4 regions of the Lysinibacillus sp. 2017 genome follow, and region 2 is predicted to be linked to each of the others. Evidence: predicted binding sites of a transcription regulator. Region 2 holds the regulator's gene; each other region holds the start of a gene.
The links. The regulator LexA, encoded in region 2, represses DNA repair genes until DNA is damaged. The targets are predictions, from matches to a motif close to CGAACATATGTTCG.
Positions count from the first base shown of each region.

Region 1: the regulator LexA is predicted to act here: its motif matches at 2,369-2,382, upstream of DCE79_RS15935 (carbohydrate kinase).
Region 3: the regulator LexA is predicted to act here: its motif matches at 3,250-3,263, upstream of parE (DNA topoisomerase IV subunit B).
Region 4: the regulator LexA is predicted to act here: its motif matches at 1,417-1,430, upstream of addB (helicase-exonuclease AddAB subunit AddB).

Region 1 is NZ_CP029002.1:3,242,318-3,247,399, forward strand. Features, by position in the region: gene DCE79_RS15925 (DUF1128 domain-containing protein) at 57-278, shown strand; gene DCE79_RS15930 (pseudouridine-5'-phosphate glycosidase) at 356-1,264, opposite strand; gene DCE79_RS15935 (carbohydrate kinase) at 1,261-2,352, opposite strand; gene motB (flagellar motor protein MotB) at 2,533-3,297, opposite strand; gene motA (flagellar motor stator protein MotA) at 3,281-4,081, opposite strand; gene DCE79_RS15950 (aminopeptidase) at 4,278-5,082, shown strand, end outside.
Region 2 is NZ_CP029002.1:2,480,548-2,485,629, forward strand. Features, by position in the region: gene tkt (transketolase) at 1-881, opposite strand, end outside; gene DCE79_RS12110 (DUF896 domain-containing protein) at 1,020-1,256, opposite strand; gene DCE79_RS12115 (YneB family resolvase-like protein) at 1,323-1,979, opposite strand; gene DCE79_RS12120 (cell division suppressor protein YneA) at 1,966-2,313, opposite strand; gene lexA (transcriptional repressor LexA) at 2,481-3,104, shown strand; gene DCE79_RS12130 (gamma-glutamyl-gamma-aminobutyrate hydrolase family protein) at 3,200-3,895, opposite strand; gene DCE79_RS12135 (5' nucleotidase, NT5C type) at 4,034-4,576, opposite strand; gene DCE79_RS12140 (DNA alkylation repair protein) at 4,659-5,082, opposite strand, start outside.
Region 3 is NZ_CP029002.1:1,895,059-1,900,140, reverse strand. Features, by position in the region: gene metA (homoserine O-acetyltransferase MetA) at 1-171, shown strand, start outside; gene DCE79_RS09110 (ABC transporter ATP-binding protein) at 221-991, opposite strand; gene DCE79_RS09105 (YczE/YyaS/YitT family protein) at 1,123-1,755, opposite strand; gene DCE79_RS09100 (HesB/YadR/YfhF family protein) at 1,854-2,144, opposite strand; gene plsY (glycerol-3-phosphate 1-O-acyltransferase PlsY) at 2,221-2,823, opposite strand; gene parE (DNA topoisomerase IV subunit B) at 3,285-5,082, shown strand, end outside.
Region 4 is NZ_CP029002.1:710,910-715,991, forward strand. Features, by position in the region: gene addB (helicase-exonuclease AddAB subunit AddB) at 1,472-5,082, shown strand, end outside; gene DCE79_RS03080 (UvrD-helicase domain-containing protein) at 5,079-5,082, shown strand, end outside.

The DNA.
Region 1 (5,082 bases), 760 kb from region 2:
AGAACTTACCGACATGAAATGATATTTCCGTATACTTTGAAAGGTAGGTTAAAAAAATGGACTTATCCACTCCATCACTAGAAAATGTGATTTATATGATTGAGCAAATTAAAGAAAAGCTTCGTATGGTAAATGGTGATGCAATGCAAGCTGATGCATTTAATGGCGATAAATATGAAGATCTACAATATTTATATGAAATGGTTATGAAACGTGATTCATTCAGTCCCAGCGAAATGAATGCAATTGTTGCTGAGTTAGGAACACTACGTAAATAATGGAAAAGGAAGTTCACCGTTTAAATAAATCAGTGAACTTCCTTTTTTATTCGCTATTATTCCCTAGGAAATAACAATTATTTTTGTAATTCTACAGCGATTTTAGCACCTACACGAGCATTGTTTTTAACAAGTGCGATGTTCGCTACTAATGATTTACCTTCTGTTAGTTCTTTCACTTTACCTAATAAGAATGGAGTTACATTTTTACCTGCAACGCCTTGTTCTGCTGCTTCTTTTAAAGCACTTTCGATAATGCCATTAATGAAGCTTGCTTCCATTGAATCTTCAACAGGAATTGGATTTGCTACTAACGCACCTCCGCGTAACCCTAAATCCCATTTAGCACGTAAAATAGCTGCAGTTTCTTCTGGAGAGTCAGCACGGAAATTTACGTTAAAATCACTTTCACGTGTATAGAATGCTGGTAATGAGTCTGTACCATAACCGATTACTGGAACACCTTTTGTTTCTAAGTATTCTAAAGTTAAACCGATATCTAAAATTGATTTTGCACCAGCACATATTACTGCTACGTTTGTCATCGATAATTCTTCTAAGTCAGCTGAAATGTCCATTGTTGTTTCAGCACCACGGTGAACCCCACCGATACCACCTGTTACGAATAACTCGATACCTGCTAATTCAGCACAAATCATTGTAGCAGCTACAGTCGTTGCACCAATTTTTTTTGTTGCTAATAAGTAGCCAAGGTCACGGCGGCTTGCTTTTGCTACACCTTGAGCGTTACCGAACATTTCTAATTCTTCATCTGATAAACCGATTTTGATTTGACCATCGATTAAAGCGATTGTTGCAGGAACAGCGCCGCCATCACGAATAATCTGTTCAACTTCACGAGCAGTTTGTACGTTTTGTGGGTACGGCATACCGTGTGAAATAATTGTAGATTCTAATGCTACGATTGGTAAGCCTTTCTCTTTTGCTTCTAATACCTCTTGTGAATATGATAAATATTGTTTCATTGTAAATTCCTCCAATTTGCTAAATTTTCTTTTGTTAAGTCTTCACGGACTGTTTTGTCTGACTGTAATGTTTTTGTTGCACTTACTAAAGCAAGCTGCACTGCTTCTTCTAGCTCTTCATTATTTAAAACACCATGTAAAAAGGCACTCACAAACGCATCTCCTGCACCTGTAACGTCAACAATATTATTCGTCAAGACAGCCTTAAAGTGAGTTACTTTACCTGCATGACCTACCATAACACCATGTTCTCCTAATGTTAGCAATGCGTACTTAGCACCTTTTTCTAATAAGGCTTTTACTGCTTTCTCATAGTGACCATACGTTTCAAGCTTTACATTCAAATAAGTTTCAGCTTCATCACGATTGCAGATCAAGTAATCGACACCGTGTAAATCCGATGGCATATTCATCATTTTCGGTGAAGATACAGGCACAATAACAAGTGGTACTTCACGCTGATATGCAAAGTCTTTTACGTATTGAACCGTTTCTGCTGAGCAGTTTAAATCAATAATTAAGCAGCTGGCATTTTGCAAAATTACTTCATGCTTTTTTAGAATCATTGGTGACAATTTACTGTAAATGGACATATTCGCCATCGCCACTACCAGTTCACCATGATCATCAAGTACAGCTGTATACGAACCCGTTGTATTACCTTTTAACTTTTCAACTAAATCAAAATTCATATAAGCCTTGCTTGATTGTTCAATTAATCGCCCGTCATGATCATCACCAAGTGTTGTAATTAATGAAATACGGTTTCCTAAGCGTCCTAAGTTTTCGGCTATATTTCGAGCCACGCCTCCTACACTTTCAGATACTTTTGCAGGATTCGATGTACCTAATTGTACATTTCCTTCAATTGAAAATTTCCGATCGACGTTTGCACCACCAATTGTGATAATCTGATTTTTCTCTGGTAATACATATGCACGTCCCAAAATTTCACCACGCTTTATTAATGCAGAAATGATATTGGCAAGTGCAGGTCTAGACATTCCTAGCTGCTCTGCCATTTCTTGCTGCGATAAAAATGGATTTTCCTTAATCAATTTGAAGACTAATTTTTCTTTTTCATTCAATAGTCTCACCTCGAATCAAACATTTGTTTTAAATTATAAACTTTTGTTTTGGATAAGTCAAAAGTAATTTGAAAATCATGGTAAGTGGAAATGAAATATTCGAACTCAAATAGAAGTATGTCCTTTCGAAATAGAAAAGGGCTTCATAAAAAGTATAAAACTTTTTATGAAGCCCTTTAATTATTCTGTAATTACTTTTCCATCTTCACTAATACGAGGTTGTACAAGTACTTCAACTCGACGGTTCTTTGCACGACCTTCTTCAGTATCATTTGAAGCAATCGGGCTAAATTCACCATAACCTTTTACACTAAAGTATTTAGAATCTAATTCGGCGTTACTTCCAATGACCTCTTTCATAAAGTTCACGGCACGCATTACAGATAAATCCCAGTTTGAATCAAAATCTTTTGTTTTAATTGGTACATTATCTGAATGACCTGTAATTACAATATTACGAGGTGGATCAAACATTAAAAGCTGAGATAATTCATCTGCAATCGACTTATACTCTGACTTTACATTTGCTTCCCCCATATTAAATAACACACTATCACGAATGGTAATTAATAAACCTTCATCCGTCATTTTCGTTTCAAATTGCTTTTCAAGCTCATTTACTGCAATAAATTCGTCCACACGATTTTGTGCTTGCTGTAATGCTTGTTGGTCTTGCATATACTTTGAAGCCCCTGATTGCACATTCGTTTCTGAACCGTTTGGTGTTTGAATAACAGCGGGGTTGTCCATAACTCCGGTACCACTAGTAAAGACTTCATTAAATACAGAAGACATTTTTTCTAATTTCGCTTGATCGACCGTACTCGAAGCAAACAATACGATGAATAGGGCTAATAATAACGTTAAAATATCCGCGTAAGGAACTAACCAAGATTCGTCAGTGTGTTCCTCATGCTTTTTATGTCTTTTATGCTTCTTTGCCAAGGCCACCCGCCCCGCTTTCCGTAATTTGCTTACGCTCTTCCATTGGTAAGTAAGAAGCTAATTTTTGCTCGATTACTCGAGGAGCTTCACCTTCAAGTACAGATAAAATCCCTTCAATCATCATTTGCTTTTGTTTTACTTCTACAGAAGATTTACGTTTAAGTTTGTTGGCGAATGGATGCCATAATACATAACCCGTGAAGATACCAAGTAATGTTGCTACAAAGGCTGCAGAAATTGCATGTCCTAGTTTATCGATATCAGACATATTTCCTAATGCTGCGATTAGACCAATTACCGCACCGAGTACCCCTAAAGTTGGGGCATATGTACCTGCTTGTGTAAATATACCAGCTCCACTTGTATGACGATCTTCCATTGCTTCAACTTCTTCCGTTAATACATCACGAATGTAGTCTGCATTTTGACCATCGATTGCAAGTGTCAAACCATTTTTTAAAAATGGATCTTCAATTTCTGAAGCTTTACTCTCAAGCGCTAATAAACCTTCACGACGAGCTAAATCCGCCCATTGTGAAAACATTTTTATTAAATCAATATCGCTTGCTAATTTTGTTTCTGTGAATAAAATTTTAAAAAGCTTTGGAACTCGTTTTAATTCCTTCATCGGGAATGCAATTGTTACTGCGGCAATCGTACCAAAGATAATGATTAGAATTGCGGCAGGGTTAGCTAATGCTGATAACGATACACCCTTTAAAACCATCCCGGTTAAAAGTGCAGCGAACGCAATAATTATCCCAACAACTGATGAAATATCCATATGTAGTACCTCCAATTACTCTGTCTTTTCTTATTTCGGTCTATTTAACTTTTTATTAACTTCCTATACACTAGTATAATGGCATTTATTTTTTTTTCGATGCATTATTGGATTTTTCTGTTCTTTTCACTAATTTTGATTATAATGTATCAAAAATGTCCATTTTTTTCAGACAATAATTGGAGGAATGATTCAAATGAACTTGAAATTTGAAAGAAATTTAACAAAATATGCCGAATTAGCAGTAAAAATCGGTGTAAATATCCAACCTAATCAATACTTATACATCGCTGCTTCAATCGAATCGGCACCATTTGTACAAATTGTTACAAAAATTGCATACGAAAGTGGTGCAAAAAATGTTTTTGTCGATTACACAGATGATCAAGTAACACGTACTCGCTATGAATTAGCTCCAGAAGATTCGTTTGATTTCTTCCCACCTTGGAAAATTCAAGAGCGTGAATGGCTAGCAGAGCAGGGTGCTGCATTTATGAGTATCGTCTCTCAAAGCCCTGATTTACTTTCTGGTATCGATTCTAATCGCATTGCAGCGTTCCAAAAAGCAGCTGGTACTGCATTGAATAAATACCGCCAATACGTACAATCAGATAAAATTAGTTGGACGGTTATCGCTGCACCATCTAAAAAGTGGGCTAATAAAGTATTCTCAAATCTTCCTGAAGAAGAACAAGTAACGGCACTTTGGGATGCTATCTTCAAAGCAACACGTTCTGATTTAGAAGATCCTGTACAGGCTTGGGCAGATCACAATAATAACTTACATGAAAAAGTAGATTATTTAAATGAAAAGAGCTATGCAAAACTTCATTACACTGCACCTGGTACAGATTTAACAATCGAATTACCAAAAGGACATTTATGGTGTGGTGCGGGCAGTGTCAATGAAAAAGGCGATGAATTCATGGCCAATATGCCAACTGAAGAAGTTTTCACTGTCCCGCATAAAGATGGTGTAAACGGGTATGTATCTAGTACCA
Region 2 (5,082 bases):
TCATAAACTTCAGCAGGTACGTGGAATGGCTCATGCTCCCAACCGTAAGCTGCTTTTGTTAATGATACTTCATCTGTTCCAAGTGGAGAACCATGAGAATCTGATTTACCAGATTTATTTGGTGACCCAAACCCAATTACCGTTTTTACTTCGATAATTGTTGGACCGCCTGTATTTTGTTTTGCTGTTTCAATTGCCGCATTGATTGACGCTGTATCTGTTCCGTCTGCTACTTTTAAGTAATTCCAATTGTAAGATTCGAAACGTTTTTGGATGTTTTCTGAGAATGACTTTTCTAAATCACCATCAAGTGAAATATCATTTGAATCATATAACACAATTAACTTGTCTAATTGTAAGTGACCCGCTAAAGAAATTGCTTCTGCAGCGACACCTTCCATTAAGTCCCCGTCACCACAAAGTGCAAATGTGTAGTGATCGACAATTTCGTGACCTGATTTATTGTATGTAGCAGATAAATGACGTTCAGCCATTGCCATACCTACTGACATTGCAATCCCTTGACCAAGTGGGCCTGTTGTTGCTTCAACCCCAGTTGTGTGACCATATTCAGGATGTCCAGGTGTTAATGAACCCCATTGACGGAAGCTTTTGATTTCTTCCATATCTAATCCGTATCCACCAAGGTGTAATAAGCTATATAAAAGCATTGATCCATGTCCAGCTGATAATACAAAACGGTCACGGTTGAACCATTTTGGATTTTGTGGGTTATGACGTAATTGCTTCGTCCATAACGTATAAGCCATTGGTGCAGCACCCATTGGTAATCCTGGGTGACCTGAGTTCGCTTTCTCGACTGCGTCGATTGATAGTGTACGGATTGCGTTAATTGCTAACTGATCCATCTGTTGTGTCATTGTTTGACATCCTTTCTCGAACTATATTTATACATTCTATAGTTTAGACAAATTTGAGTAAGAAAACAATCACTTATCGTAACGTTTCACAAAATATGCCATACTCAATTTCGAATGTGTCACATTAATTGCAATTTTTTAATTTAATAAATTTTTTTGCGCTTTAATTTGTTTTAATTTTTCTGGAGTTACATCATTTCCTTCTTCGTCTACTACTTTTACGTGTTCAATTGTGTCACGCATTGTAGACCGAAATACATCTAAATATTCTTTTCGAAGGGCCGTACGCTCTTTTGCTTGTTCCTCCGTTAAATTTCCTTCTTTTGCTAATTTTGATAACTCATTGATTCGCGCCATTTTTTCTTTAGATAACATTACATTCTCACCTTTCTTAATTCCAATAATACAAAGGTATAAAAAAACGACTTGGAGAGCAAGTGTTTACTCTTCAAGTCGTTCCATAAATTCAATATATCTGCGGTGAACGGTCGCTTTACTTATTTGAATACCAAGTCCTGAAAGCGTTGATGCAATTTCAGCAAATGTTAACCCTTTTTGACGCAATTGGACAATTTCTTCAACAGGTACTTCTTTTCGTTCACGTCCTTCGATATTGCCACGATTTTTCAAATTATTTTGTGGCATATAACCATTTTCAACAGCTCGGCGCATGCCACGGCGAATTTTTGCATTGTGCATGCGGCGCTGATATTCTTCAACAACAGCTAAAATTTCAAGTAACATCGTATCCATTTCATTTAATGCGAGTGGACCCGCATCATTTAGTGAATAGACTGTTGCTTCATATTTTTGAATGAGGTGTAATACGGCCATTCGTGCATTACCACGACCTAATCGTGTTTCATCCTGCACAAATAATGCCTTTATTTGATGCTCTTTCATATATTCGAGCATATCTAATAGGCCATCTCGGTCGACTTCAAAACCACTATGTTGGTCTTTAAAAGCAGCTATTTCACTGTAACCTAGTGATTTCGCGTATTTTGTAAGCTCTTCATGCTGACGTACTAATGATGTTTCTTGCGTGTCCTTTTCTGTACTAACACGACAATAAATGACGGCTTTATTTTGATTCATTATTCTCTCTCACTACTTTAATGGATTGTGCATAATTGGGTTCATTTGATTTAGTGATATAATCGGCGTTCTTTTCAACGGGTACGTTTAAAATTTGACCACTTACTACTTCTTCACTCGATAATTCATTTTGTTTTTTTACAGCGTGAATCCAATCATGCTTTTCCATTTTACCACGATATTGTTCAGCTATTGTCCATAAAGTGTCCCCATGTTCAATTGTTACCTGTTCGTATAATTCAATTTGGTCGTCTTTCATTACAATAATTCCAATAAAAAAAACTGAAAATGCTAGAAACATTGCTGCAAAGCTGTTTAACTTTAAATTCTTCATAAATAACTGCCCCTTTTCGAATGTATGTTCGGAATATGTGTTCTCATAATAATACGAACATATGTTTTTGTCAACCGTTTCTCGAACCTATGTTTGCATTTATGTTCGCATACTGCTATACTGTATTTAATTAAAAATATCCATTTTATATTAAAGAGGTGAGCAAGTTGACAACAAAAATTTCAAAGCGACAATTAGCAATTCTAGCTTTCATAAAAGAGGAAGTTCGTTCTAAAGGTTACCCCCCATCTGTTCGAGAAATTGGTGAAGCGGTTGGTTTAGCTTCTAGTTCAACTGTCCACGGGCATTTAGCTCGTTTAGAAAGTAAAGGGCTTATTCGTCGTGACCCTACAAAGCCACGCGCTATTGAAGTTTTACAACAAGAAGATTCGACAATCCCAAAACCAGGTGTCGTTCATATACCATTAATCGGTAAGGTTACTGCTGGCCTACCCATTACAGCGATTGAGCATATTCAAGAGTACTTCCCACTGCCAGATACATACGGGGCATCTGAAGATGAACTATTCATGCTTGAGATTATGGGTGAATCGATGATTGACGCAGGAATTTTAGATGGGGATTATGTAATCGTAAAGAAAACGTCAACAGCAAACAATGGTGAGATCGTTGTAGCTATGACGGAAGAAGACGAAGCTACTGTGAAACGTTTTTACAAAGAAAAAACACATTTCCGCCTTCAACCTGAAAATAGCTCAATGGATCCGATTATCGTCAATCAAATCTCGATTTTAGGTAAAGTTGTCGGCTTATATCGCAACGTACATTAAATGTTCGAAGTCTATCTTCTATATTAATAGTAGATAGACTTTTTTCATGAAAAAAGAGTTCAGCAAAATCGCTGAACTCTTTTAAATACCCTATTTTACTTTTCACACGCTTCTACAAAGCTTCTAAATAAACGCTGTGCATACACATCTCCTAGTGGTGCAAGCTCTTCAGGATGCCATTGTACGGATACACAATACGGGTGTGATTCATGCTCAATTCCCTCTATAACACCATCTTTCGCAATAGCAGAAACTACTAATCTTTTTCCAAGTTTACCAACCGATTGATGATGGAATGTATTCACACGGAACGAATCGTCCCCGAAAATCTCTTTAAACTTCGGAGTTAGAACTTCTACACTGTGTGCGAGTGCACCGCGCTTTGATAATTGCTTATGCCCAATTGCATTTTCAACTTGAGATGGAATATCTTGAATGATCGTCCCCCCAAAAGCCACATTCATCACCTGCGCCCCACGACAGACACCTAAAATCGGCATTTGCTTGTCAAACGCATGCTCCATTAATAATAGATCACTGACATCACGTTCATGAACGACACGCCCAATTTTTTGATGCGGCTCTTCTCCAAATAAAAACGGATCTAAATCTTCGCCTCCAATTAGAAGTAAGCCATCAACAACTGATAATAAGGCTTCAACCGTGTCTTCCGTTGCGTTCGGAATACAAATCGGTATGCCTCCCGCTTGTTCAATAGAATGTAAATACGCATTATTAATGTCTAATTTTTTATCAATATCATACATCGTTAAGCCAATAATCGGTTTCATCCTCTACATCCCCTTTATTCACTACTCATTTAGCAAACTCAATTATTCAGATAATTCAAATTATACTACTATACCTCTGTAATACTCCAGAAAAAAAAAAAAAGATAGATTGTTTTATTTACAATCCATCCCATTCACCTATGCTTTTAATTGTTCTAAAAAGTACTCTTTAATTTCTCGCCAATTTTGCACACGGACATAGCCTTCCACCGCAGCATTATATGGCATTGAATACAAAACACCCGTTCCTTTAAATGCTTCAAGCTGTCTCGAACTATCATCGATCAAATAATCGGTATGTATCACAGCTTTATTGCCACAGAATACAATATTTTGCGTTTTTAAAAATGGCAAATGCTCCCGTAGCCATTCGTATTTCGCCGTGAAGGAACCTGGTACATCCATAGCCGCTGTTGCAATGTAAATTTCATAATGCTCTTGTAACTCCTTGATAACCTCGATTGCATCTGAATCTAATACGGCTAAATCACGAAAATAATCTGGTTCATTTAATAATGCAAATAGTTTTTTTCCGTCTTCCGTTGGTAAATCACGCTGCGTCGTTAATAAAAATTCTTCTTTGGTAAAATTCGTTCCGAAATTTTCATTATATGTAGCACATAATTTCGAATAAAAATCTGCTAATACTTGGTCCATATCAATAGCAATACTCTTTTTCATCACAAAGGCCCCCTCGAATTTCCTACTATTAGTTTAATAAACTCATGAACTGGAAACAAGTGATTACTCTATTTGTCACAATTTAACATCTTACATATTTTCGTTTGAACCCAATACGGTCTTTTTCAACTTGTTTTTGAATGTCTTCATAGGCATGTAAACTACCAGGTTTCTTCCCTTCACGTGGCATAGCAACAGGCCCGATTTCCTTAGCGAATTCCAATGCTTCATAATGCAGTGGTTTATAGGATACACCAACTGTCATAACAAAATTGTTCATCGCTGCCTTTGTGCGGGGTGGCGCATTTTGTATTTCTTCCTTCACTTTTTCTAACATGCCTAGCAGCTTCTCTTTGGAGAACTCTTCATCCTTACGATTGCCAAGTAACCAGCAATAGCAATTCCAACCAGCTGACATTTTTAGTTCTTCTCCACTATTAATCCATTTATCGCTAACTTGCTGGGCAATATCTGATTCCGCTAATGTCACCGCGACGACAAAGTCT
Region 3 (5,082 bases), 590 kb from region 2:
ACAGAGATTCCGGTGAATTATTTTCCAAATAATGACCCACTACAAACACCGAAAAATAGCTGGCGTGCGCATTCACATTTATTGTTCTATAACTGGTTGAACTATTACGTATACCAAGAGACACCTTACGTTTGGCATTATGTCGACGAAAATTTGGACTATCATATTTAAAATGAAAACGCGAAGAAAACAGTCAATGTTTTCCTCGCGTTATTTTATTTTATTTCAATGCAACCCAAGCGCGGTCGCGTTCAATTTGTAAGCTTACCGATCGACCGAAAAATTCACCTAACGTTTCTTCAGTTACAATTAATTCCCGTTTCCCAGTTACCATGTTTTTCCCGTCTTTCATTAACAATACATGGGTGAAACAAGGTAGGATTTCTTCTACATGATGTGTCACATAAATGAGTGTTGGACCATCTTCATCTTCAGCAATTTGTTCAATTGTTCGTAGTAAATTTTCCCGTTCAATTAAATCTAAGCCACCACATGGTTCATCTAATATTAAAATTTCAGGCTCTGCCATTAATGCCCGAGCTATTTGTACTCGTTGCTTTTCACCTTGAGAAAGTTGTTCAAATGGCTTATTGGCTAAATGCTGACAGTTAAAATGTTTCATAATAGAGACTGCCTGTTCGATTTCTTCGTCTGTAACTTTTTCAAATAGACGAAGTGCACCAAATTTCCCACTTAATACAATTTCAATCGCAAAATCATGCCAGTTAAAGTTATCAATCATGGCATTACTTACCCAACCGATGCGTGTACGAAGCTTTGGAATATATGTTTGACCATACGTTTCACCAAGTACTTGCACCGTCCCGTCATTTGGCCAAATATAGCCGTTAATTACTTTTAATAATGTCGTTTTACCTGAGCCATTCAAACCAAGAATTGCCCAATGCTGACCTTTTTCAACATGCCAAGATAAATTATCTAAAATGACTTTTTCATTTCGATATAAATGGATATTTTCAATATGTATCATAAGAGACACCTCCACCTATAACTATGCACCTTTTCAAAAAATTCAGAAAGTTATTTTTGAACATAAGCTTAATTCTTTGTATAAAAAAAGAAAACGAACAAAATGCTCGCTTTCTAGCTAAACTGATTCTATTAAATTACCGCGCTTTCTACACCCGTTGCACGATAAAAAAGCTTTTCATTTAATTTGAGAGCCCATTGAACGATTGGTCCGAGTCCAAATGCCATAAATACTGTGCCAATACCAACGGGACCGCCTAATGCGAAACCGATAATTGCAACACTTACTTCCATTGTTGTACGTGCGCGTGTGACTGACCAGCCAACACGGTGTACAAGAAGTAACATTAATGTATCGCGAGGACCGATACCGATATTTGCTACCATATACATTCCGCAGCCTAAGCCTAATAGAATGACACCCATTATAAATGCAATACTTTGCTCTAGCCAGCCATGTGCATCAGGCAAGAATAACAGAAAAATATCCATGAAAATACCAGTTAAAAACATATCTAAGTATGTCCCTACTTTTGGTAAGCGTTTTGAAAACATCGCGTCAATCGCTAAAATAATTAACCCTAATATAATAGACCATGTCCCAACGGTTAAGCCCAATTTGTTGGATAGTCCAATGTGAAGCACATCCCATGAGCCCACACCGAGCATTTGTCCCTTAATAGTAAGCGCAATACCTAAAGATAATACAATGATCCCTGCTAAGAAAAAAGTACATCGCCAATATAATGCTTGATTCGATTTCAATTGTTATCCCTCATTGTTCAAAAAGTCTAAGTCGTCTTAAGACATTATAACGATTTCTTATAAAAAAAGGGGATAACAATCTATTCGAAAAATTTAAATTATTCTTCGTAAGAATAGCTTAATTCATCATTCACAGCATCGACATCGACAACTAAATGATGCTCGTTAAAAAACCATTCATCTGCCTTTTCAATATAGAAGTGAATGTCATTAATCACTGTTTCAATGCCAATTTCATGTGGCTGTTCGCGATTCATTCCTAAAGAAAAACCTTCGTGAAATGGGGAAGAACCTCCGTAACGTGCATAAAAACGAATCGTATCACCTTTTTCAACTTCCATTTCACGATGGAACCATTCAATTGCTTCTTTTGATAGTTTGATTTCCATATGCTCACCTCTAAAATCATTATGCCTTAAAAGCGTGAATCTTTCAAAAACAAAAAACTCTCTCGTAATGAGAGAGTTAGAAACCTTTAATTTTAGGTTCTGTACCGTTTTTAATACGCTTAATATTTTCACGATGACGATAGAAAATAAATCCAGCTAAAAAGGCTACTAATATAAGTAATGCTACTTCACCTTCAACAAACCAATAAACAATAACGTAGATAATCGCTGCTGAAGAAGCAGTCAATGATGCGAAACTAACCATCTTCGTTAATTTTAATGCAATTAAAAATACAACTAGTAGTATTAAAAATAGCGGTAATTGATAGCCTAAAATAATACCAGCGCTTGTTGCAACGGCTTTACCTCCGCGGAAACTAGCGAAAATCGGGAACATATGACCGACAGCGGCCACAATGCCTAAAATAAGAGGGTGAATTGTACTGTTATCAAATATAGGTAAGAGCGGAAGAAGAACTGCTGCTGTCCCTTTTAAAATATCCATCAACAGCACGGCAATGCCTGGTTTTTTTCCTAACACACGGAATGTGTTGGTCGTTCCTAAATTGCCGCTACCTTGTTGGCGAATATCTGTTTTGTAAAAGATTTTACCAATCCATAAAGCAGAAGGAATGGAACCTAATAAATAAGCACAAATGAAAATTACTGCATTGATCAAGAGTTGTGCTCCTTTCAATTTTAAGAATTACTACTTGGTACTAATAGTATGTAATGAATAGTTTACACCGTTTTTATATAGAAGGAAAGAGGTATTATTTAAATCCCGCGTTATCCAAAAAGTATGACATCTAGCTCAAGGCTTAAACAAATAGAAAGGATAGGAGGGAGGTTATGAGCCTGTAAAATCCCGATTGATTCATTCATCTAACAATACGTTAAGGAAGAGAAAAAAACGAATAATTAATGTTTCGTTTTATCAAAATATTTTGCATTTGCAGGAAAATAGTTACATTTAAGCGAAATGAGCTAGAGGATATGCTTTAAAAGCGTGGTTGTTGATGATACAATTAGTCTTTGCAAAGCCTAATTTGTTACGTCGATCATTGACACTTCTCATTTTTGGCAGTACGATTAGGATGATAACAGAACGTTTGTTTGTATTTTTGGAGGGGATTACAATTGGTAAAAAACCAGACCGGTATTTCTTATAATGAAGATGCCATTCAAGTATTAGAAGGTTTAGAAGCCGTACGAAAAAGACCGGGGATGTATATTGGTTCTACTGATAGCCGAGGTCTTCACCACTTAGTGTATGAGATTGTAGACAATGCAGTGGATGAAGCACTTGCTGGATTTGGGAATCATATCATCGTTAAAATTCATGGAGATAATAGTATAAGTGTTCGAGATTTTGGTCGTGGGATGCCTACAGGTATGCATAAAATGGGCAAGCCTACACCAGAAGTCATTTTCACTGTGCTCCATGCTGGTGGTAAATTTGGACAAGGTGGTTACAAAACAAGTGGCGGTTTACACGGTGTTGGTTCATCGGTTGTAAACGCTTTATCGGTATTTTTAGAAGTTACGATTCACCGCGAGGGTCAAATATATCGTCAACGCTTTGAAAATGGCGGAAAACCTGTAACCTCACTTGATACTTTAGGAAAATCAAAAGAAGTAGGTACACTAGTTCATTTCTTACCAGATCCATCGATTTTCTCTGTCACGAAATATAATTACGATACTTTGGCTGAACGTCTACGTGAGTCAGCATTTTTATTAAAAGGGCTAAAAATTGAGTTAATTGATGAACGTGGCGAAGGTCAACAGGATGTTTTCCATTATGAAAATGGTATTGAAGCGTTTGTTACATATTTAAATGAAGAAAAAGACGTACTACATCCAGTGAAATATGTGGAAGGTATACTACAGGAAATCGAAGTTGAATTTGCTTTCCAATTCAATGATGCATACTCAGAAACAATTCTTTCATTTGTAAACAATGTCCGTACGCGAGATGGTGGTACACATGAAACGGGTGCGAAATCTGCATTAACACGTGCGTTTAACGAATATGCCCGTAAAGTAGGCTTATTAAAAGAAAAAGATAAAAATTTAGATGGCTCGGATATTCGTGAAGGATTAACGGCTATTATTTCCGTTCGTATTCCAGAAAATATACTTCAATTTGAAGGGCAAACGAAGGGCAAATTAGGTACGTCTGAAGCACGTGCTGCTGTTGATACGGTTGTATCTGAACAACTAATGTACGTATTAGAAGAAAATGCTGAATTATCATCATCACTTGTTCGTAAAGCTATTCGTGCACAGCAAGTTCGTGAAGCTGCACGTAAAGCGCGTGATGATGCACGTAATGGCAAAAAGAAAAAGTCTAGCACACTTCTTTCAGGTAAACTAACGCCCGCACAATCAAAAAATGCGGCGCGTAATGAACTTTACTTAGTAGAGGGTGACTCTGCTGGTGGTTCAGCAAAGCAAGGGCGCGACCGTACGTTCCAAGCCATTTTGCCACTGCGTGGTAAAGTCATTAATACTGAAAAAGCAAAACTTCAAGATATTATGAAGAACGAAGAAATTTCTACGATTATTCATACAATTGGAGCAGGTGTTGGCGCGGACTTCACTGTAGCGGATGCTGCTTACGATAAAGTGGTTATTATGACCGATGCCGATACAGATGGTGCACATATCCAAGTGCTACTATTAACATTCTTCTATCGTTACATGCGACCACTAATTGAGGCGGGCAAAGTATACATCGCCTTGCCGCCACTTTATAAAGTGTCAAAAGGATCTGGGAAAAAGCAAATTCAAGAATATGCTTGGACAGAAAACGAACTAGCAGCAGCGATTAACAAAATCGGTAAAGGCTATATCCTACAGCGTTATAAAGGGCTTGGAGAAATGAATGCTGACCAATTATGGGATACGACAATGAATCCTGAAACACGTACGT
Region 4 (5,082 bases), 1.8 Mb from region 2:
GTCGCAAAGATATGTTGCACATATCTGTACGACTCTTCTTTGCGCCTTGGGCTAGGCCTGCCAAATCAAAGTATTATCCATTATGCCTTTGCGTGAATTCAGGGGCGGCGCTGTTGGCGAGCAAAGGCGCCGTTTACTTTTAAAGCGAGTCCGTTGAATTTTGTGGGTTAAAGGGATTGTCAGAGCTAGTCAAATTCAAATAAATATTCTATTAAGGTGTTTCGTATTTTGTCAGGCTACCGTATATCAGCAGCAGGGTCACGTGGTACGTATCCCTACTACTGATACTGTTGCGGTATGCTAGGCCTGCCACAGATTCTCTTTTTGTAAAGGGATGAATATATGGATAGGGTTCAATAGTTGTCAATGCCTTCATATTCTATAATGGCAGGATTGCCTTTTCTACTAAAAATCTAGATAAATGAGTTCACAGTATTTAGCTGTTAAATAAATACATTGTGATTTCACTACTTTATAAAAAAGGATTCACCCTATTAGAAGACTGGCGCCTACCACTGTAAGCGCCAGCACGTGAATACAAGCAAAAGGAAAATGGATACACCAAGTATTGGCGGGTCTTTCACGAAGCACAAAGGCGAGTCGTACAGACATGTGCAACATGACTGTGCGGCTTGCGTGCGAAGAACCTGCCAAATGACTATGCCCGAATCACCACTTTAATAAAAGGCAGATTCACTTGAACTGTATCTTTCTCAACTTTATAAGGAAGATTCGATAAATTTAGAAGACTGGCGCCTACCACTGTAAGCGCCAGCACGTGAATACAAGCAAAAGGAAAAGGGATACACCAAGTATTGGCAGGTCTTTCAACTCCTTTTATATAGTCTGTTAAATTGTGACTGTCGCTTCGCTTTCGTCACAAAGATAATGTCACAACAAACGGATTGTGACATTATCTTGACTGTGCGGCTTGCGTGCGAAGAACCCGCCAAATGACTACGCCCGAATAACCACTTTAAAAAGGGCAGATTCACTTGAACTGTATCCTTCTCTACTTTAGAAGGAAGATTCGATAAATTTAGAAGACTGGCGCCTACCACTGTAAGCGCCAGCACGTGAATACAAGCAAAAGGAAAATGGATACACCAAGTATTGGCAGGTCTTTAAACTCTATATAGTCTGTTAAATTGTGACTGTCGCTTTGCTTTCGTCACAAAGATAATGTCACAACAAACGGATTGTGACATTATCTTGGCTGTGCGGCTTGCGTGCGAAGAACCCGCCAAATGACTATGCCCGAATCACCACTTTAATAAAAGGAGGATCCACTTGAACTTATCTTTTTCTACTTTATAAAAGATTCACCCCATAAAAAGACTGGCGCCTTGCGAATCACCTCTGCTAGCACCTCACATGAATACAAAGAAATTTCATAGAATGGTGATCGATGATGCACGAACGTGTATTCTTATATTATAATGAAACTATTAAGGTGAAGAGAGGTGTGGAAATGACATTACGTGTAATTTCAGGACGCGCAGGTACGGGAAAAACGACTTTTATTCATCAAGAAATTGTCGACGATTTAAAGACCAATGCGCTTGGAAATCCCATTTTTATTTTAGTACCTGACCAAATGACGTTTTCAACGGAATATGAATTGACGAATAATTACGGCATTGAAGGCATGATGCGCGCGCAAGTCATGACGTTTAAACGTTTAGCATGGTTTGTCCTGCAAAAAGAGGGTGGTATTGCGCGAGAACGAATTGATGGAACAGGTTACCGCATGCTCTTACGCCGTATTTTGGAAGAACATAAAGACGAGTTTTTACTATTTAAACAAGCAGCTGGCAAACGAGGCTTTACGAAGGAAGTCGAGCAAATTTTAAAAGAGTTTAGTCAGTACAATATTAATTTACAATCGATTGAAGTCATGATCGATGCATTGCAGCAAAACGGTGCGAGTGAAGTGTTGCTACATAAAATGCATGATTTACAAATCATTTTACAGCAACTTGACGAACGGATTGGCGCAGAGTTTATCGACGGCGATGGGTACTTCCCGATGCTAATCGAGCGCATGCCACAAATGGAAAGTTTGCGTGATACCGATGTGTATTTGGACGGTTTTGTATCGTTTAATGGACAAGAATTTGCGATTTTAAAAGAACTACTCATTTATGCTAAGCGCGTGACATTAGTGCTACCAATGGATGATCCAACCGTTGATAAACTGGAAGGCTCAGTATTTTATCGCGCGGCCATGAGCTATGAAAAATTGCAGCATGAAATTCAAAAGTTACGCTTTGAACGTGGCATTGAGATTGAAGTCGAGCCGCGCATTCACTTGCAAACAAATTATCGTTCGATGCACAGTGATTTACTGCATGTAGAACAGAGTTTTGAAGCACCATTTGTGAAGCCAATCGAATCAGATGGACATTTGCAAATTTTAGAAGGCATGAATCCACGTGCTGAGGTGCAAGGGATTGCCCAGGAAATAAAACGGTTAGTGACAGAAGAAAAGTTACGTTATAAAGACATTGGGATAATGTATCGTCAAGTAGATGTCTATGATGCCATTATTGGGACGACATTTAAGCAATATGAGATTCCCTTTTTCTCAAATGAAAAACGCTCGATGTTGTATCATCCATTCATTGAATTTAGTCGTTCGGTAGTAGAAATCATTACATCAAATTGGAAGTTTGAGCCGGTATTTAGAAGTGTGAAAACGGACTTTTATTTCCCTTACAATGCGAATTTAGCCGTGATGCGTGATCGCGCGGATGTGTTAGAGAATTTTGTTATCGCTAAAGGGATTGTACATGATCGCTGGTTTAATGATGATGTTTGGCATTATCGCCGTTTTAAATCGTTAGAAAAGATTAATTCTGTGCAAACGGAAGATGAGCTGGAATATGAAAAGCTATTGGCGTCGGTTCGTGATTTAATTCGAGAGCCTGTTGGGGCATTACAAAAGCGCTTAAAGGGTTCTCACATTACAGGACGTCAAATTGTTGTCGCACTGTATGAATTTATGGAGCAGCTGGACGTCTACAAAAAGCTTGTGAAAATGCAGGAGCAAGAGGAACAGACAAATGCACTTCACCAATCATTTGAGCATGAGCAAGCTTGGAATGGCTGGGTGCATATTTTAGAACAGTTTGATTTGATGTTTGGTGATAAGGAAATTGCGCTAGAGGATGCGGCGCAAATTTTAGATGAAGGCTTTGAGTCACTGCAATTTTCAAGTGTACCGCCAACATTAGATGAAGTAACCGTGTCGACATTAGAGTTTGCCCGCTTTGATAATAAAAAGGCGATTTTCATTATTGGCGTCAATGACGGGGTGTACCCGATGCGCATGGATTCGGGTGGTTTACTATCTGATGATGAACGTGAAACATTCGAAAAGTCAGATGTGGAGCTAGCACCGGGTGTGAAAAGTCGCTTGCTACAAGAAAGCTTTTTGTTTTACCGTGCGATTTCATCACCGACAGAGTATTTATATGTGACCTATTCGAGTGCAGATGAAGAAAGTAAAGGCAAGCTGCCATCTATTTATGTGAACCGTTTGCATAAAATGTTTGAAATTAAAGGACAAGATGGTGAGATTAAACGAACAGTAACACATAAGCAAATCGTGATGGATCCACTTGATGAGAAAAATGAGGCGTACTTACTCGACTATTTACGTCACCCGCAACCAGCAATCGGCTTTTTAATGACGCAGTTAAAACAAGCGCAATTTGAAAAACGACCGCTACCAGAAGCTTGGAATGCACTAAAAGCATTTTATGAGCGTGAACCCGAGTGGCAGCATGTATTAAATGTCGTAACAAAACCACTTTATCATGTCAATGAAGCAGAGCCATTAACAGAGGAAATGGCAACGGAACTTTACGGCGAAAACTTTTTAGCGAGTGTATCACGCATTGAAAAATTTTATAGCTGCCCGTATTCGCATTTTGCTTCGTATGGCCTGAAATTACAGGAGCGTACCGAGTTTAAGTTAGAATCGTTTGCAATGGGCGATTTATTTCACGAGGCGATTCGCTCGATTTTATCAGAAAAAGAGCAAGTGATTCCGCTGAACAACTATATTGCGTGCTATAAAAAGGCCAATGAGACGATTACGAAATTAGTGGATTATTTCTCATACAGCATTTTAAAAAGTAGTCATCGCTTTGAATATATTAAAACAAAGCTCGTAAAAATCGTGGCGCGTACATTATTCGCGCTGATCAATCAAAGTGATTTATCGAAATTTAAAGCGATTGCACATGAAAAACCATTCGGAAAACGCGATGATAAAAATGCCGAGAAGGATGATCGTAATCCATTAGAAGCATTAAAAATTGATTTAGATGACAACCGTAAAATGTTTGTACGCGGGCAAATTGACCGAATTGATGCGTATAAAGATGCTGAGAACTTATATTTACGTGTCATTGACTATAAATCGAGTGGTCGTAAATTAGATTTCACTGAAGTGTATAACGGAATTTCATTGCAGCTGTTAACGTATTTAGACGTGGCGATGCAAAACGTGCCGATTTTAGCGAAGGAAAGTAAATTCGTACAAGATTTATCGGAGCTTGAAAACATTATTGTACAAGCTGCTGGGATGTTTTATTTACATGTGCATAATCCATTAGTAAGTACGGAGGATTATGAAAAGCTAGAGAAGATCGAAAGCCTGCGCCAGGAAAAATTCAAGCTAAGTGGCTATATGTTAAAAGACGTGGAAGTGGCGCAACTGATGGACACGTCACTGGAGCCAAATAAAGCATCGATTATCGTACCAGCTGCATTTAAAAGCGCGGAGGATCCAGAATTTAATGGTCGTTCATCGAAGGTAATTGAGCCGCAGCAAATGGAAAACTTGCAAGAGTTTGTACATCATAAATTCCGTTCGGCCGGCAATGAAATTTATCGCGGTAATACGGAAATTAAACCGTATAGTCTTGGGAATCAAAAAGCTTGTACGTTTTGTAGTTTTAAGGCGGTTTGTCAATTTGACCAAGCGGAAACAGGCAATAGCTTCAATGAGTTGAAAAAGCAATCTGAGCAAGAAGTATTCGAAAATATAGAAAAGGTGGTGTGCTTACGTGA